Regions from separate parts of the Streptomyces sp. NPDC031426 genome, predicted to be linked through region 2. Evidence: riboswitches for the same ligand, from Rfam matches in the RefSeq annotation. Region 2 holds a riboswitch; each other region holds the start of a gene.
What was found. A riboswitch is a leader RNA that binds a small molecule or an ion and turns the genes downstream of it on or off. The one in region 2 is predicted to bind magnesium.
Positions count from the first base shown of each region.

Region 1: another riboswitch for magnesium. It lies ahead of ACZ5NH_RS44130 (magnesium transporter MgtE N-terminal domain-containing protein); the one in region 2 lies ahead of ACZ5NH_RS02950 (magnesium transporter MgtE N-terminal domain-containing protein).
Region 3: another riboswitch for magnesium. It lies ahead of ACZ5NH_RS44120 (NRAMP family divalent metal transporter); the one in region 2 lies ahead of ACZ5NH_RS02950 (magnesium transporter MgtE N-terminal domain-containing protein).

Region 1 is NZ_JBVIJE010000058.1:14,650-18,224, forward strand. Features, by position in the region: gene ACZ5NH_RS44125 (hypothetical protein) at 1-222, shown strand, start outside; M-box (ykoK) riboswitch at 332-503, shown strand; gene ACZ5NH_RS44130 (magnesium transporter MgtE N-terminal domain-containing protein) at 850-2,196, shown strand; gene ACZ5NH_RS44135 (NRAMP family divalent metal transporter) at 2,193-3,485, shown strand.
Region 2 is NZ_JBVIJE010000001.1:605,891-612,980, reverse strand. Features, by position in the region: gene ACZ5NH_RS02960 (hypothetical protein) at 1-152, opposite strand, end outside; gene ACZ5NH_RS02955 (NRAMP family divalent metal transporter) at 322-1,614, opposite strand; gene ACZ5NH_RS02950 (magnesium transporter MgtE N-terminal domain-containing protein) at 1,611-2,957, opposite strand; M-box (ykoK) riboswitch at 3,304-3,475, opposite strand; gene ACZ5NH_RS02945 (hypothetical protein) at 3,585-3,857, opposite strand; partial or broken gene ACZ5NH_RS02940 (NRAMP family divalent metal transporter) at 4,127-5,305, shown strand; gene ACZ5NH_RS02935 (hypothetical protein) at 5,433-5,861, shown strand; gene ACZ5NH_RS02930 (HutD/Ves family protein) at 6,001-6,573, shown strand; gene ACZ5NH_RS02925 (helix-turn-helix domain-containing protein) at 6,753-7,090, opposite strand, start outside.
Region 3 is NZ_JBVIJE010000058.1:7,557-14,646, forward strand. Features, by position in the region: gene ACZ5NH_RS44085 (RNA-guided endonuclease InsQ/TnpB family protein) at 1-360, shown strand, start outside; partial or broken gene ACZ5NH_RS44090 (transposase) at 462-740, shown strand; gene ACZ5NH_RS44095 (transposase) at 1,516-2,118, shown strand; gene ACZ5NH_RS44100 (zinc ribbon domain-containing protein) at 2,159-2,659, opposite strand; partial or broken gene ACZ5NH_RS44105 (CorA family divalent cation transporter) at 2,770-3,315, opposite strand; gene ACZ5NH_RS44110 (hypothetical protein) at 3,388-3,834, opposite strand; gene ACZ5NH_RS44115 (MgtC/SapB family protein) at 3,920-4,648, opposite strand; gene ACZ5NH_RS44120 (NRAMP family divalent metal transporter) at 4,683-6,323, opposite strand; M-box (ykoK) riboswitch at 6,634-6,816, opposite strand; gene ACZ5NH_RS44125 (hypothetical protein) at 7,043-7,090, shown strand, end outside.

The DNA of each region.
Region 1 (3,575 bases), on a different contig from region 2:
CGGCAGCTGGCCGAGGACGCCCCGAAACTGACCGCGGGCTCCGCGGATGCCTTTCGTGCCGGGCTCGCCACCCGCACCGCCGACCTGCGCAGAGCCGCGCTCGCCGCCTGGATCACCGGCATACCCGAGGACATCATCGCCGCTGACGGGCGCCTACCCGTCGCCGTCGTGCATGGGTGGGTGGCGGCCAGGTTCTCGCCAGGACACTCCGGTGACAGGTGACCGTGGCGGACAGCTCCGGTGGCGGCCTGTATTCGACAGCCCTCGGTCAAGGGCAGGTCATGGATTAGGGAGCCGGGCGAGTGCGGGCGTAGTCTTTATGCGGTTTGAACAGACACCTCGTTCGGTGAGGCGTCTTCACGGACACAGGCCACTGACCCGACGACGTCGAGAGACGCCCAGGTTCAGGACAGGTCTCCCCGGCCTAAGGGGTGACCCCAAGTGGCTTCCCTTATGGGGATCACGCCGTGGAGTGCCAAAGCTCTGACGAGTTGGGGTGTGCCGGGGTCGAACGTGCCCGGCTGCCCCTTGCCGCAAGACCGCGACGCCCTGCGCGCGGCCGTGACCGGGAGGAGGCGACATGGACAGTAGTCCGGGCCATAGTCGGCCCCTCTTCGTGTTGTCCGCGCCGTCCTTCCGCGGCCCGCGGTAGCTAGTTCCTCACTGACTCATCCGGTCCGCAGCCGGTGGTCTCTCGTGCTCATCGGTTTCGACAGGCCGCGTGCAGGCGTGTGCCCTGGCGTGCCTGCCACCGGCCGGTCCGGGGAGGAAGAGCGCTGCCGAGGGCCGCCCGCTGCCCCGTCATGGCGGGGCAAGGGGGTGTTCATCTTGGCTGTCCACACTCTGCTCATGTCCAGCACGGCTCGCTTCCGCGACCGCCGGGTCCACCTCGAACGCCGTGCCACCGCCACCAAGGCGGTGCGCACCTCCCTGGTCTCGCTGGCCGGCCTGATCGGCGGTCCGGTCACCAATCAGGCGGGCGAGGAGGTCGGCCGCGTCGTCGACGTGGTCGCCCGGCTGTACGGCACGGAGCCGTACCCGCCGGTCACCGGGCTGATCCTGCGCATCGGCCGCCGGCAGACGTTCCTGGCCGCGGAGGCCATCGGCAAGGTGCAGGCAGGTCAGGTACGGCTGCGCACCGCCCGCGTCGACCTGCGCGACTTCTCCCGCCGCCCCGGCGAGGTGCTGCTGGCCAAGGACATCCTTGACCACCAGCTCGTCGACGTGGACGGCGTCCAGGTCACCCGGGCCGCCGACCTGTACCTCGCGCCCCTGGTCGGCCAGGTCGTGCTGGTCGGCGTGGACGTCTCCCTGCCGACCCTGCTGCGTCGGCTCGGCCCGCGGCGCCGGCAGGCCCGGCCGACCCCGGAGCGGGTACTGGACTGGCAGGCGGTGGCGCCGTTCGCCGAACAGGCCATCGAGGGCCCGCCGGAGGTCCGGCTGCGCGCCTCCCGGGCCGCCCTGCAACGGCTGCGCCCCGCCGACCTCGCCGACATCCTCGAAGACCTCGGCCGCAACGAACGACAGCAGCTGCTGGGCTGGCTGGAGCCGGAGCAGGCCGCCGACGCGCTGGAGGAGATGGAACCGCACGAGCTGGAGAACCTGCTGCGCGAGGCCCAGCCGGAACACGCCGCCCGCCTGCTGGACGAAATGGAGCCGGACGAGGCCACCGACGCCCTGCGCGACCTCACCCGCGAGGAACGCGAGGCCCTGCTGTCCCGCATGCCGAGCGGCGAGGCCGCGGAGCTGCGACGGCTGCTGACCCACCGCGAAGGCACCGCCGGCGGCGCCATGACCACCCTGCTGATCACCTCCCGCCCCGACGAGACCGTCGCCAAGGTACGGGCGCAGCTGGCCGAACAGGCCGAGCACCGCACCGAGATCGACGCGATCGCCGTCGTGGACGACAACGGCCGGCTGCTGTGCGACCTGCCCCTGTTCGACCTGGCCGTCGCCGAGGACACCACCCCGATGGCCGACCTGGTGACCTGGCGATCCCAGTTCGGCCCTCCAGCCACCGTCCACCCCGACACCCCCCTCGGCGAGGCCGCCGACCAGCTGGTCGACTCCCGCGCCACCTCACTTCTGGTGGTCGACGACACCGACCGGCCCCTCGGCCGGATCCTCGCCGACGACCTGCTCGACTACCTGCTGCCCGAGCGCGGGCGTCTGCACTTCCGGAGGTTCCTGCAGTGACCAGCGACCTGGACACCACATCGGCCGCGTCCCCCGCCGCCCCCGCCACGCGGCGGCGGGGCCTGGGCCGTCTCGCGATGGTCGCTGCCATCGCCGGTCCCGGCCTGGTCGCCGCGAACGCCGGCAACGACGCCGCAGGCATCGCCACCTACGCCTCCGCCGGCTCCCAATTCGCCTACGGCACCCTGTTCTTCATGGTGCTGGTCACCATCGCCCTGGTCATGGTCCAGGAGATGGCCGTACGCCTCGGCGCGCACACCGGCAAGGGGCTCGGGGCTCTGATCCGCGAGCAGTTCAGCCTCCGCCTGACCGCACTGGCGGTGTTCTGTCTCCTGCTGGCCAACACGGGCCTGGTCGTCAGCGAGTTCGCTGGCATCGGTGCCGCCTTCGAACTGCTCGGCGTACCCAAGTGGGCGGTCATTCCGCCGGCCGCGATCCTGCTCTGGTCGCTGGTCCTGTTCGGCTCCTACCGGTGGGCCGAACGTATTTTCCTCATCATGTCGCTGGCGTTCTTCGCCTACCCCATCGCGATGATCCTCGGCCACCCCCACTGGGGCGAGGTCGGCAAGCACCTCGTCGTCCCGCACATCGAGCCCAACAAGAGTTTCATCCTGCTCGCCGTCGCCCTGATCGGCACGACCGTCAGCCCGTACATGCAGTTCTACGCCGCGGCAGGCGTCGTCGACCGGGGCGCCAAGCCCGAGGACTACCGGCTCATCAAGCTGGACGCCGTGATCGGTGCGGTGTTCGCCTGCCTCATCAGCCTGACGATCATCATCGCCACCGCTGCCGCGATCGGCGGCACCGGCCCGCTGGACTCAGCCGCCCAGGCCGCCGAGGCCCTCAAACCGGTCGCCGGTCAGAACGCCGAACTCCTCTTCGCCGTGGGCCTGATCGGTGCCTCCGCGCTCGCCGGTGCCGTCGTCCCGCTCTCCGCCAGCTACGCCGTCGGCGAGGCCGCCGGAGTGGAACGCTCCGTGTCCCGTAGCTTCCACGACGCACCGCTCTTCCTGGGTCTGTTCACCGTCCAGATCGTGCTCGGCGCGGTCGTGGCCATGACCCCGGTGAACGTCATCCAGCTGCTCATCGGCACCCAGGTCCTCCAGGGCCTGATCAGCCCCGTCGTGCTGGTCTACCTCCTGGTCCTCACCAACCGCCGCTCCGTGCTCGGCGCGGCGGCCAACGGCCCCCGCTACCGGATCGCCGCCACCGTCGTGGTCGTCGGCGTCGCGGGCATGTCCACCATCCTGCTCGTCCAGACCGTCCTCGGCTGGTTCGGCCTCGGCTGACACCCGACGCGGGCTTCGTGCGTGCGCGATGCGTGAACGGACTGTCCGGCACAGGGCGTCATGCGCGGGTTCGAGTACGCAGCCGCTTCG
Region 2 (7,090 bases):
GCCACCCCGTGGGTCACGTCGATCGGCCGGTACCAATGCAATGCACGCAGTCGCTGTTCTCGATCGCGGCGCGCGCGTGCGGCTCGCTCGCCCCGCCGTTCGGTCAGGCGTGCCCAGCCGTCCCAGTCGTCCTCGCCGAGGCCGTCCTCGATCGACCAGATCGGAAAGCGGTCGATCAGCTCCTCGTAGCGGTCGATGAGTTCGTCGCTGGGTCAGTGCCTCGCCCGCGACGAGTGGCGATCCAGGCGGACCAGGGCAGTACGTGCCGGGCAGGGGCCGTACTTCTTCACGGCGGGCCTTCTTCTCAGGCGGGGACCGGGGTCAGCCGAGGCCGAACCAGCCGAGGACGGTCTGGACGAGCAGGATGGTGGACATGCCCGCGACGCCGACGACCACGGCGGTGGCGCCGATCCGGTAGCGGGGGCCGTTGGCCGCCGCGCCGAGCACGGAGCGGCGGTTGGTGAGGACCAGGAGGTAGACCAGCACGACGGGGCTGATCAGGCCCTGGAGGACCTGGGTGCCGATGAGCAGCTGGATGACGTTCACCGGGGTCATGGCGACCACCGCGCCGAGCACGATCTGGACGGTGAACAGGCCCAGGAAGAGCGGTGCGTCGCGGAAGCTACGGGACACGGAGCGTTCCACTCCGGCGGCCTCGCCGACGGCGTAGCTGGCGGAGAGCGGGACGACGGCACCGGCGAGCGCGGAGGCACCGATCAGGCCCACGGCGAAGAGGAGTTCGGCGTTCTGACCGGCGACCGGTTTGAGGGCCTCGGCGGCCTGGGCGGCTGAGTCCAGCGGGCCGGTGCCGCCGATCGCGGCAGCGGTGGCGATGATGATCGTCAGGCTGATGAGGCAGGCGAACACCGCACCGATCACGGCGTCCAGCTTGATGAGCCGGTAGTCCTCGGGCTTGGCGCCCCGGTCGACGACGCCTGCCGCGGCGTAGAACTGCATGTACGGGCTGACGGTCGTGCCGATCAGGGCGACGGCGAGCAGGATGAAGCTCTTGTTGGGCTCGATGTGCGGGACGACGAGGTGCTTGCCGACCTCGCCCCAGTGGGGGTGGCCGAGGATCATCGCGATGGGGTAGGCGAAGAACGCCAGCGACATGATGAGGAAGATGCGTTCGGCCCACCGGTAGGAGCCGAACAGTACCAGCGACCAGAGCAGGATCGCGGCGGGCGGGATGACCGCCCACTTGGGTACGCCGAGGAGCTCGAAGGCGGCGCCGATGCCGGCGAACTCGCTGACGACCAGGCCGGTGTTGGCCAGCAACAGGCAGAAGACGGCGAGGGCGGTCAGCCGGAGGCTGAACTGTTCGCGGATCAGCGCCCCCAGGCCCTTGCCGGTGTGGGCGCCGAGGCGTACGGCCATCTCCTGGACCATGACCAGGGCGACGGTGACCAGCACCATGAAGAACAGCGTGCCGTAGGCGAATTGGGAGCCCGCAGAGGCGTAGGTGGCGATGCCTGCGGCGTCGTTGCCGGCATTCGCGGCGACCAGGCCGGGACCGGCGATGGCAGCGACCATCGCGAGACGGCCCAGGCCCCGCCGCCGCGTGGCGGGGGCGGCGGGGGACGCGGCCGAAGTGGTGTCCAGGTCGCCGGTCACTGCAGAAACCTCCGGAAGTGCAGACGCCCGCGCTCGGGCAGCAGATGGTCGAGCAGGTCATCGGCAAGGATCCGGCCGAGCGGGCGGTCGGTGTCGTCCACCACCAGAAGTGAGGAGGCGCGGGAGGCGACCAGCTGGTCAGCGGCCTCGCCGAGGGGAGTGTCGGGGCGGACGGTCACCGGAGGGCCGAACTGGGATCGCCAGGTCACCAGGTCGGCCATCAGGGTGGTGTCCTCGGCGACGGCCAGGTCGAACAGGGGCAGGTCGCACAGCAGCCGGCCGTTGTCGTCCACGACGGCGATCGCGTCGATCTCGGTGCGGTGCTCGGCCTGTTCCGCCAGCTGCGCCCGCACCTTGGCGACGGTCTCGTCCGGGCGGGCGATGATCAGCAGGGTGGTCATGGCACCGCCGGCGGTGCCCTCGCGGTGGGTCAGCAGCCTTCGCAGCTCCGCGGCCTCCCCGCTCGGCATGCGGGACAGCAGGGCCTCGCGCTCCTCGCGGGTGAGGTCGCGCAGGGCGTCGGTAGCCTCGTCCGGCTCCATCTCGTCCAGCAGGCGGGCGGCGTGTTCCGGCTGGGCCTCGCGCAGCAGGTTCTCCAACTCGTGCGGTTCCATCTCCTCCAGCGCGTCGGCGGCCTGCTCCGGCTCCAGCCAGCCCAGCAGCTGCTGGCGTTCGTCGCGGCCGAGGTCCTCGAGGATGTCGGCGAGGTCAGCCGGGCGCAGCCGCTGCAGGGCGGCCCGGGAGGCGCGCAGCCGGACCTCCGGCGGGCCCTCGGTGGCCTGTTCGGCGAACGGTGCCACGGCCTGCCAGTCCAGCACCCGCTCCGGGGTCGGCCGGGCCTGCCGGCGCCGCGGGCCGAGCCGACGCAGCAGGGTCGGCAGGGAGACGTCCACGCCGACCAGCACGACCTGGCCGACCAGGGGCGCGAGGTACAGGTCGGCGGCCCGGGTGACCTGGACGCCGTCCACGTCCACGAGCTGGTGGTCAAGGATGTCCTTGGCCAGCAGCACCTCGCCGGGGCGGCGGGAGAAGTCGCGCAGGTCGACGCGGGCGGTGCGCAGCTGTACGTGGCCTGCCTGCACCTTGCCGATCGCGTCCGAGGCCACGAAGGTCTGTCGGCGGCCGATGCGCAGGATCAGCCCGGTGACCGGCGGGTACGGCTCCGTGCCGTACAGCCGGGCGACCACGTCGACGACGCGGCCGACCTCCTCGTCCGCCTGGTTGGTGACCGGTCCACCGATCAGGCCGGCCAGCGAGACGAGGGAGGCGCGGACGGTTTTGGTGGCGGTGGCACGGCGTTCGAGGTGGACCCGGCGGTTGCGGAACCGAGCCTTGGTGGACATGAGCAGAGTGTGAGCAGCCAAGGTGAACACCTCCTTGCCCCGCCACGACGGGGCAACGGGCGGCCCTCGGCGGTGCTCTTCCTCCCCGTACCGGCCGGTGACCAGGTATTGCCAGGGCATACGTCGGCACGCCTGGACAAGCCGGTGCGCAGGCCGGACCACCGGGAACGAGCCGGACGGGTCAGGAAGGAACGAGCTACCGCGGGCCGCGGAAGGACGGCGCGGACAACACGAAGAGGGGCCGACTATGGCCCGGACTACTGTCCATGTCGCCTCCTCCCGGTCACGGCCGCGCACGAGGTGTCGCGGTCTTGCGGCAAGGGGCAGCCGGAGCACGCTCGGTTCCGGCACACCCCAACTCGTCAGAGCTTTGGCACTCCACGGCGTGATCCCCGTACGGGGAAGCCACTTGGGGTCACCCCTTGGGCCGGGGAGACCTGTCCTGATCCGGAGCGTCTCTCGACGGGTGGGATCAGTGGCCTGTGTCCGTGAAGACGCCTCACCGAACGAGGTGTCTGTTCAAACCGCCTAAAGCCTACGCCCGCCCTCACCCGCTTCCCTAATCCATGACCGGTCTTTGACCGAGGGCGGCCGACGGCAGGCCGTCACCGGCGTTGTCCGCCACGGTCATCTGTCGCCGGAGTGTCCTGGCGAGAAGCTGGCCGCCATCCACCCATGTACGACGGCCACGGGCAGGCGCCCGTCCGCGGCGATGATGTCCTCGGGTACGCCGGTGATCCAGGCGGCGAGTGCGGCCCTGCGCAGGTCGGCGGCGCGGGTGGCGAGCCCGGCACGATAGGCGTCCGCGGAGCCCACGGTCAGCTTCGGGGCGTCCTCGGCCAGCTGCCGGGCGGCGTGGCGCACAGCGCCGTGCGCGCACCGGATGTCGACGTCGCTCATGCCGCCGTGGTCTCACGTTCCCCGACGAGGCACGTGTCGTCCAAGTGGCACTGCAGATCGCGCACGACCGACCCTGACCGGCAAAGGCAAGTACGCATCCTCGCTGCGGCACGCGGTAACCACCACCTCCCTGCGCGGCACCCCAGCCGCGCCATGTCCACGGGCACTCCTGCGCCCGGTGGTGATGCTGTCTGCGCGTTCGGCGTGCGGGGGTGACGGCTGCTGCGTGCCCCCGGCCTCCCCCGAACCCGGGGGCCGTGGAGGCCACCATGACCGACACCACCGTGACCACGGTCGTCGCGCCACGCGTGGCGGTACTCGACGACGCGCACATCGGCGACATCCAGGGCGCGCTGGGCACCATCCGCTTGGACGACCACGACGAGCGCCGGGGTCTGTCGGCCAAGCCGGCCAGAACTACCGCACCCACCTTCGATGGACCCTGCTCCTGCTGGTGCCCGTGCTGTACATCAACCAAGACGTGGTGCTGCGCCTCGGCGCGGTCACCGGTGTCGGCCACCCGGCTGAGCCTGGAGCGGTTCGGGAAGTTCTGGGGCGCGTTCAGCGTGATCGACCTGTTCCTGCTCAACGCGCCCACTCTGGTGACCGAGTTCATCGGGATCACGCTGTCCGCCGGCTACCTGGGCCGGCCCAGGGCGGTGGTGGTGGTGGTGCTGGCCCCATGATCATCATCACGTCGGCAGTCACCGGATCCTTCCGCCGCTTCGAGCGGGTGGTGACGACGCTGTGCGCGGCGTCGCTGCTGTGGGTGCCGATCTACTTCATGGTCACCCGCCCGCCTCGCAGATGGCCGCCGACTTCATCACCCCGAACCTGCCGCGCGGCTCCGGGCACCTGTCCACGGTGACGCCGCTGATCATCGGCATCGTCGTCGTGGTCATCGGCGCTGCCGCGATGACGGGCTCACGGCCGCCGCGTTCTCGGGGACGCACGGCTTCGGCCAGGTCCCCGACACCGCCGGGATGGCGCACGGCCTCGAGGCCAAGGCAGGCAAGCTGGCCGGGGTGCTGTTCGCGATCGCGCTGCTGGACGCCTCGATCATCGGCGCGTTCGCCGTGCCGCTGTCGACCGCGTACGCGATCGGTGACGTGCTGGGCATGAAGCACTCCCTGCACCGGGGTGTCGGCGGCGCGAAGGGTTTCTACGCCGTCTACGCCGGGCTCGTTGCCGCCGCGGCCACGATCGTGATGATCCCGGGCTCGCCGCTGGACCTGCTGACCGAGGGCGTGCAGACCCTCATCGGCGTGCTGCTGCCGTCCGCGAGCGTGTTCCTTTTGCTGCTGTGCAAGGACAAACAGGTTCTGGGACCGTGGGTCAACGGCCCGAAGGCCAACGCCTTCACTGCGGCGGCGGTGGGGGTGCTGGTCATGCTGTTGGTGATCCTGCCCGCCTCCGTCCTGTACCCGGACATCAGCGCGGACGCGATCAGGAAATCTGGGCGGAGGGGTGATCCTGCACGACGGCGCCGGCGTGCGCTGACTGAACACGGCTGCCACCCTGTGGTGTTCGGCGGCGGTCGGCGTACTGGCCGCCCCCGGACGGCTCACCCTGGCCGTGCTCGGCACCCTGACCGTGCTCGGCATCCACATGCTGCTGCGCCCGGCCGGACGCCTGCCGGACCGGCCCCCGGCCGCCGGCAGCGACCCGGACACCCAGGTACCGGCCGGCGTGCACCTGCGCTGCGAGCGCAGGTCCCAGACCCACACCCGGGCCCTGCTCGCCCAGGCCCTGACCGACTCCGGGCTGACCGCGACCGGTCTGCGGGCTCGCCGCGAGCGCGAGGACACCACCAGCGTCCGCGCCGCCGTCACGGTCAGCGGCGACGCGGCTGCCGCGCTGGAGCAGGTCCTCTCCCGTCTCTCACTGGAGCCCGGGGTGCACGACCTGCGCTGGCACCCGCCTCGCCCGGTTCCTCCCCGACGAGGCGGACAAGTCGCTTGCGCCGACTGGCCTGCCTGCGTTCCGGCTCCCGCGAGGCGTTGAAGGCCGTCGCGTACAGTGCGGTGCCGAAGGCCCCACGCTCCGGGTTCGCAGTTCGCCCCACCGGGTCCTCTTCGTCTTGTCCGCAGCCGAGCCGGGCGGAACGGCTCTGGGTGGCCATCCCATCGGGGAAGGAAAGCACATGGCAGTGCAGGTTCTGCGGGCTGAGGAGAGGGCCCCCACGCCGTGGAAGAACGGCGGAGGTGTCACCTCCGAGGTGGCCGTTCACCCCGAGGGAGCGGGGACGAGCGATTTCGTCTGGCGCGTCAGCATTGCCGATGTCGCGCAAAGCGGTCCGTTTTCCATCTTCGAGGGCGTGGACAGGATCATCACCGTCGTCGAAGGTCTCGGCATGGCCCTGACGGTCGACGGCGACCGGCGCGTGATGACCGCCCCGTACGAGCCGTTCACCTTCTCCGGTGACTGCGAGACACAATGCGAGCTGCTCGGCGGGCCGATCGTCGACTTCAACGTCATGGTGCGGCGCGCCGATGCGACGGCACGGGTCCAGATCGCGCGCGACCGCGTCGCGGTGCGGCCGGAAGCCGGAACGTGCGTGCTCGCAGTGGTCCTTCAAGGGTCGGTCGTCCTCGGCGGGACGTCCGTCCGCCTCGACCGCTTGGATGCCGCGCTGTTCGCCGAGGGTGACGCCGCCGACATCGACGTGGCCGGGGTTCTCGCCCTGGTCACTGTCGACGACTGCGGCTCAGACTGATCCGGCGTGCCCCGTTTGCCCCGGGTGCCCCGCCATGTTCATCGCCCTGGCCTCCCCTTGAGCGGCTCACGAAGTGACGACCCGGCGGGTGGATCTCGACCGTAGGGCGGCCACCCGGGCAGCGCCATCGTAGGAGCTCCAGGTCTGGGTGAGCACCGCGGTTCCGAGCCGGGAAGAGATCAGGTCGGGTTCGCGAGAATGGCGCTCGTCACCTGTCCCCGGACGAAGTCCTGGGCGTCGTGCGGGGAGGCGGCCATGCGCTCCGAGCGAAAGGCAGTCGGCGTGCGGCCCGTCATCGCCTTGAACACGCGGTCGAAGTGAGGCTGATCGTGGTACCCGGCTTGCGTCGCGGCGTCGGCCCAGCTGGCACCGGCCTCTTTCAGGTGTAGAGCCGCCTGCAGCCGCATCACCTGCGCCGCCCCCTTCGGCGTCAGCCCTGTGTAACAGCGGAAGCGCCGTTCGAGGTGGCGACGGCTCCAGCCGATCTGTGCCGCGAGTTCCTCGACCCGTACCCGTC
Region 3 (7,090 bases), on a different contig from region 2:
CGCCAGAAGGCCGGTCTGAACCGGTGCATCCTCGCCCAGGGCTGGGGACTCCTGCGCCGGCGCACCGAACAGAAAGCACCCGGCCGGGTCGAGGACGTCCCCGCCCCCTACACCTCCCTGCGGTGCAGTGCATGCGGATGGATCGAGAAGAACTCGCGCAAGAGCCAAGCCGAGTTCGTCTGTGTGTCCTGCGGCTTCACCTGCAACGCGGACGAGAACGCAAGCCACAACGTCGCGGCAGGACAGGGTGGGAGTCCCCGCCCCCGGCGGTCAGCCGGTGCCGGAGGGGCGACAACGGCCACCGGCCGTTCGAGCGCCCGTGAACCTCAACCTGCCTGGGTTGGAATCCCCCTCTTTTAAGACTCCGTTGGGAAATCCGTAAACGGGTGATGAGTAAACGGGTGATGATGAGTGTGCCGGGCTGCCATGATCGGCCTGTCGCCGATCGAGGGTGGGGCTGGATGTCGCTGGAGCCGCGGGCTGATCGCGGGGTGCCGGAGCTGACTGCGCGGGTGGTGCGGGCTTCGTTCCCGAAGGGGACGCTTGCGGTCCGTGTTCGTGAGGCGCTCGGTCCGCTGTTCGAGGACGAGTCCTTTGCCGAGGCGTTTCCCGGACAGGGGCGGCCGGCGGTCTCGCCCGGGGCATTGGCGCTGGTGTCGGTGCTGCAGTATGCCGAAGGGCTCACAGACCGGCAGGCCGCTGACCAGGTCCGGGCCCGGATGGACTGGAAGTTCCTCCTCGGTCTTGAGCTGGACGACCCGGGGTTTGACTTCTCCGTTCTTTGCGACTTCCGTGCCCGGTTGATCAAGCACGGCCTGGAGGAGAAGGTCCTGGACTTGGTCCTTGAGCGAATCTCCGGGCTCGGGCTGCTGCGTGCGGGGGGCCGTCAGCGGACCGACTCCACCCACGTGCTCGCGGCGGTGCGGACGTTGAACCGGATGGAGTTCGTGGGCGAGACTCTGCGGGCTGCCCTGGAGGCCCTGTCGGCGGCGGCCCCGCAGTGGCTGTCCGCGCTGGTCACCGCGGACTGGGTGAGACGATACGGTGCCCGGATCGACTCCTACCGCTTCCCCAAAGGGGAGAGCGTGCGCCAGGAGTGGGCCGAGCAGGTAGGCCGTGACGGCTTCACGATTCTTGAGGCCGCTTTCGCTCCTGGCTCTCCGGGCTGGCTGCGGGAGATCCCCGCTGTCCAGGTCCTGCGCCGGGCCTGGGTGGAGCAGTACCACCGCGATGGCGAGGGGGTGCACTGGCGGGAGGGCAAGGACCTCCCGCCGGGCAGATGCCGGCTCTCCTCGCCCTATGACCCCGACGCCCGCTACGGCGTGAAGCGGGGCTCAGGCTGGTGTGGTTACAAGACCCACCTGTCTGAGACCTGCGAGTCGGACGCCCCGCACCTGATCACCCAGGTGATCACCACGGACGCGACGGTCGCCGACACCGAAGTCACCGAGACCGTCCATCAGGGCCTGGCCGCACGGGAGTTACTGCCTGCCGAGCACGACGTCGACGCCGGCTATGTCACCGCCGCGCACATCGTCACCGCCCGGAACGAGTACGGGATCGAGCTGGTGGGGCCGGTCGGACTGGACACCTGTCACGAGAACCACGAAGGCGAGCACTTCACGCAGAGCGCCTTCACCGTCGACTGGCAGGCCCGCAAGGTCACCTGCCCTGAGGGCAAGATCAGCGCCAGCTGGTCCGAACCAGCGAAAGAGCAGCGGGACTCCCGTCGCGCGGGTGCACTTCACCGCCCAAGACTGCGGCAGTTGCCCCGTGCGCGAGAAGTGCACCAAGGCGGCGAACGGCAGATGGGGCCGCAGCCTGACCCTGCTTCCCCGAGACCAGCAGGAGGCGCTGGAAGCGCGGCGCCGTGAACAGCTGACCGACGAGTGGCAGCAGCGTTACAACATCCGCGCCGGCGTGGAGGGCACGATCTCCCCGGCGGTCCGGCGCACCCGCATCCGCCGGACCCGCTTCACCGACCTACCCAAGACCCACCTCGGCCACGTCTTCGCCGCCACCGCCATCAACATCATCCGACTCGACGCCTGGCTCACCGAAACCCCACTAGGCCAGACCAGGACCTCGCATCTGGCCCGACTGGACCTGGCCGCATAGAGGCCCGCCCACACCCGTTTACGGATTTCCCAACGGAGTCTTAAAAGAGAGGGATTCCAACCCAGGCAGGTTGAGGTTCACGGGCGCTCGAACGGCCGGTGGCCGTTGTCGCCCCTCCGGCACCGGCTGACCGCCGGGGGCGGGGACTCCCACCCTGTCCTGCCGCGACGTTGTGGCTTGCGTTCTCGTCCGCGTTGCAGGTGAAGCCGCAGGACACACAGACGAACTCGGCTTGCCTCTTGCCCGAGTTCTTCTCGATCCATCCGCAGGCACTGCACCGCAGGGAGGTGTAGGGGGCGGGGACGTCCTCGACCCGGCCGGGTGCCTTCTGTTCGGTGCGCCGACGCAGGAGCCCCCAGCCCTGGGCGAGGATGCACCGGTTCAGACCGGCCTTCTGGCGCACGTTCTTGCCGGGCTGCTCGACGGTTCCCTTCGCCGAGCGGGTCATGCTCCTGATGTTCAGCTTCTCGAAGCGGATCAGGCCGTACGACCGGGCGAGCATGGTGCTGGTCTTCTCGCACCAGTCTTTGCGCCGGTCCACTTCGCGTACCTTGAGCTTGGCGACCTTGGCGTACTCGGCTGTCTTCTTCTCGCTGCCCTTGGGGGCGCGGGCGGCCCGGCGCTGGTGCTTGCGGATCTGCGCCCGCTCCCTGCAATGGCGTGCAGGACGGCCGACGTGCCCTTCGCCAGCTGCTCGAGGTTGGCCTCCAGGTCCTCGCGCAACGGTCCAGGGAGCCGTGGCTTCCGTGGCGGACGGTGACGACGAAGTCGGGGCTGGCGAAGACCATGATCTCGCCGGTGTCGACGACCTCGCTGGTGGCGGTCAGCTGCTCGTGCTCGACGTAGGTGACGGTCTTGAAGACCGCGAACAGTACGTCGCCGTAACTCTCCAACTTGGGCCGCTGGTGGGCCTGTACGGCGTCCTCCACGGCGAGCGGGTGCAGGCCGAAGAGCTCGGCGAACTCCGTCTCGGTCGGCTCGTGCAGGCCAAGCCACACGAAGTCGTGGCCGTGCTTGCGTACCTGCTGGACGGCCTCCTCAACGGTGTCCGTTCCGGGCTGGCGGACGCCGTCGCCGTAGACCACGCAGTTGACCACCGCCGAGCCGAGCGGGGAGCGGCGGGTGGCTGAGGTCCACGCGGCCGCGGCTCCGCCGCGTCAGGCGGGCGACTTTGCGCAGGTTGCCGACCATCGACATGCGGGACTCTCCTTCGCCGGGTCCGGACAGTGTGCCAGCGGGTGGTGAACGGTCAGGAGAGAACGGCGGTGGTCAGTGCCGCTGGCGGGCGGCGTCAGTCAGTAGATGGATCACCTCGGGGGGCAGGTCGAGGTGGTGTGCGATCCACGCCGCGTCATGACCGTGGGTGGCGAGGAGCCAGGCCGTGTAGAGGCTGTTCAGGCTCGGGGCGTCCGGGCCGAGTAGGAACGGCCGGACGGCCTCCATCGGGAAGCCCTCCAGGGACCTAGTGGTGAACAACCCGGCCCCCAGGTCCTCCGGCACGACCCTGTGAGGGCGTTGCTCGGCCTGCCGGTGGTGGTGCCACATGGCCGCGACCAGGATGAACGCCGCGGTCGCGGCACCCATCAGCGCGCCGCCGACCACCGGCTTGTCGCGGGTGGGGGCGGCGTTGACCGCGACCGTCTCCAGTACGACGAGCGTGAGCACGCCGAGGAACGCCGCGCCCTCCCCGGTGCGGGGGTGGGGTACCGTCCGCATGACGCACACCTCCCTGTCTTCCTCTTCATCGTGTCCTGCCGAGCGGACTGCTGTCCTGGGGCCGTCAGGCCCTCTGCTCGGGGTGTCAGGCGAGCACCCGCTGCCCTGACCGGGGCGCCCGTTCGTCGTCCTCCTCGTCGTCCAGGTGCCAGTGCAGGTCGTGCACCCCGGGCTCCAGTGAGAGACGGGAGATGACCTGCTCCAGCGCGGCGGCGGCATCGCCGCTGACGGTGACGGCGGCGCGGACGCTGGTGGTGTCCTCGCCTTCGCGGCGGGCCCGCAGACCGGTCGCGGTCAGCCCGGAGGCGGTCAGGGCCTGCGCGAGCAGGGCCCGGATCTGGGTCTCGGACCCGCGCTCGCAGCGCAGGTGCACGCTGGCCCGCACGTGGGCGTCCGGGTCGCTGCCTGAGGCCGGTGCCCGGTCCAGCAGGCGTCCGGCCGGGCGCAGCAGCACGTGGATGCCGAGCGCGGCCAGGGCGAGCCGTCCGGAGGCGGCCAGGACGCCGACCGCCGCCGAGCACCACAGGGTGGCTGTCGTGTTCAGTCCGCGCACGCCGGCGCCGTCGCGCAGGATCACCCCGCCGCCCAGGAAGCCGATCCCGGAGACGACGTAGGAGGCGACCCGCGTCGGGCTGCCGGCGTCGTCCACCGCCACGCTGTACAGCACGAACAGCGTGGCGCCGGTGGCGACCAGGGCATTGGTGCGCATGCCCGCCATGCGTGCCCGCCACTGCCGCTCGACGCCGATCAGTGCGCCGCAGGTCGCGCCGGTGGCGAGCCTGATCAGGAAGTCGGTCGTGGTTAGGGCGTGCATGGCACACCTCCTTCAAGGTGCGGTGGTTGGTGACTTACTGGCCGACCGCGACCTGCACGATCTTGATGATCACGAGGATCATGGAGACCAGCAGGTAGCTGCGCAGCGCGCCCATGCCGATCTTCTTGCCGCTGGACATCACGACCGGGGTGAGGCTCTCCAGCGGCGGCATCCGCCAGGCGTCCCGGCCGGTGCGGTCGATCGGGTCCTCCTTGGTGGCCGTACGCCGCCGGGTGAAGGCGTACCCGGCGGCGAGCACCCCGGCGACCCCGCAGGCGGCCATGATGTCGACGATCACGTCCGCGCTGATGTCCGGGAACAGGACCGAGGCGGTCAGGATCACCGACAGCATGACCAGCACCCCGACCACGGCGGCGGTGAAGGCGTTGGTCTTCGGGCCGTTCACCCACGGGCCGAGGACCTGCTTGTCGTTGCACAGCAGCAGCAAGAACACGCTCGCGGACGGCAGCAGCACGCCGGCCAGGGTCTGCACGCCCTCGGTCAGCAAGCCCAGCGGCGAGCCGGGAATGAGCACGATCGTCGCCGCAGCGGCGACCAGCCCGGCGTAGACGGCGTAGAAGCCCTTCGCGCCGCCCACCCCCCGGTGCAGGGAGTGCTTCATGCCCAGCACGTCACCGATCGCGTACGCGGTCGACAGCGACACGGCGAACGCGCCGATGATCGAGGCGTCCAGCAGCGCGATCGCGAACAGCACCCCAGCCAGCTTGCCTGCCTTGGTCTCAAGGCCGTGCGCTATCCCGGCGGTGTCGGTGAACTGGCCGAAGCCGTGCGTCCCCGAGAACGCGGCGGCGGTGAAGGCCATCATCGCGGCAGCGCCGATGACGACGATGACGATGCCGATCCACAGGTCGACCTTCTCGTAGCGCATGAACCGCGGGGTGATCCGCTTGTCGATCACGTACGACTGCTGGAAGAACAGCTGCCAGGGCGCAACCGTCGTACCGACGATGCCGATGATCAGCAGCATCACTGTCGACAGCTGGCCGGAGCCGCCGGGCAGGTTCGGGGTGACGAAGTCGGCGGCCATCTGCGAGACGTGCGGATGCACCATGAAGTAGATCGGCACCAGCAGCAGCGAGGCCGCGCACAGCGTCATCGCCACCCGCTCGAAGCGGCGGAAGGATCCGGTGAACGCCGACGCGATGATGATCACGGCGGCCAGCACCACCGCCGCCGCCTTGGGCAGGCCCAGGTAGCCGGCGGACAGCGTGATGCCGATGAACTCGGTCACCAGGGTGAGCGCGTTGAGCAGGAACAGGTCGATGACGCTGAACGCGCCCCAGAACTTCCCGAACCGCTCCAGGATCAGCCGGGCGTGGCCGACACCGGTGACCGCGCCGAGGCGCAGCACCATCTCCTGGTTGATGTACAGCACGGGCACCAGCAGGAGCAGGGCCCACAGCAGGTGGGTGCCGTAGTTCTGGCCGGCTTGGCCGTAGGTGGCGAAGGCGCCGGCGTCGTTGTCGCCGACCATCACGATCAGGCCGGGGCCGACGATCGCCAGCAGCGTCTTCAGCTTCGCCGACAGACCCCGGCGCTCGCCATGGTCGTCCAGGCGGATGGTGCCCAGCGCGCCCTGGATGTCGCCGAGGTGCGCGTCGTCGAGTACCGCCGCGCGGGGCGCGGCGACCGTGGTCACGATGGTGTCGGTCATGGTGGTGCCTCCCTGGTCCCCCGGTCCGGGGGAGGTCGGGGGCACGCGGCAGCCATCACCCCCTGCACGCCGAATGCGCGCAGGACAGCATCACCACCGGGCGCAGGAGCGCCCGTGGACATGGCGCGACCGTGGTGCCGCGCAGGGAAGGTGGTGGTTACCGCGTGCCGGAAGAATGCGAGGACAAGCGGGTGCGGGGCCTACTTCGGCCCGGACTACTGCATTCCATGTCTCTCGCCTCCTTCCGGCCGGAGACGCCCGTGAACAGCGTCGTCATCGACTCGGCAAGGAGCGGCCGGCCCAAGCGGGCGGCTCACCCCAACTCGTCAGAGCTTTGGCACTCCACGGCGTAATCCCAACCGTTGAACCGGGTGGGAAGCCACTTGGCCTCACCCCTTAGGCCGGGGAGAGGTGTCCTGAACCTGGGCGTCTCTCGACGTCGTGGGGTCAGTGGCCTGTGTCCGTGAAGACGCCTCACCGAACGAGGTGCCTCTTCAAACCTCCACAAGGCTACGCCCGCGCCGAGGGTGCCGCTCACCTGATTTACGGAGCCTTGACGGCACACTGACCGCATTCTCACGAAGCGCCGATGCCCCAGCGAGGATGCGTGCTTCAGCGAGCATGCGTGCTTCCTTCGCCGGTCAGGGCCCCCCGTGCGCTATCTACAGTGACACTTGGACGACACGTGCCTCGTCGGAGGAAGGGGAGACTACGGCGGCATGAGCGACCTCGACATCCGGTGCGCGCGCCGCGCGGTGCGCCAAGCC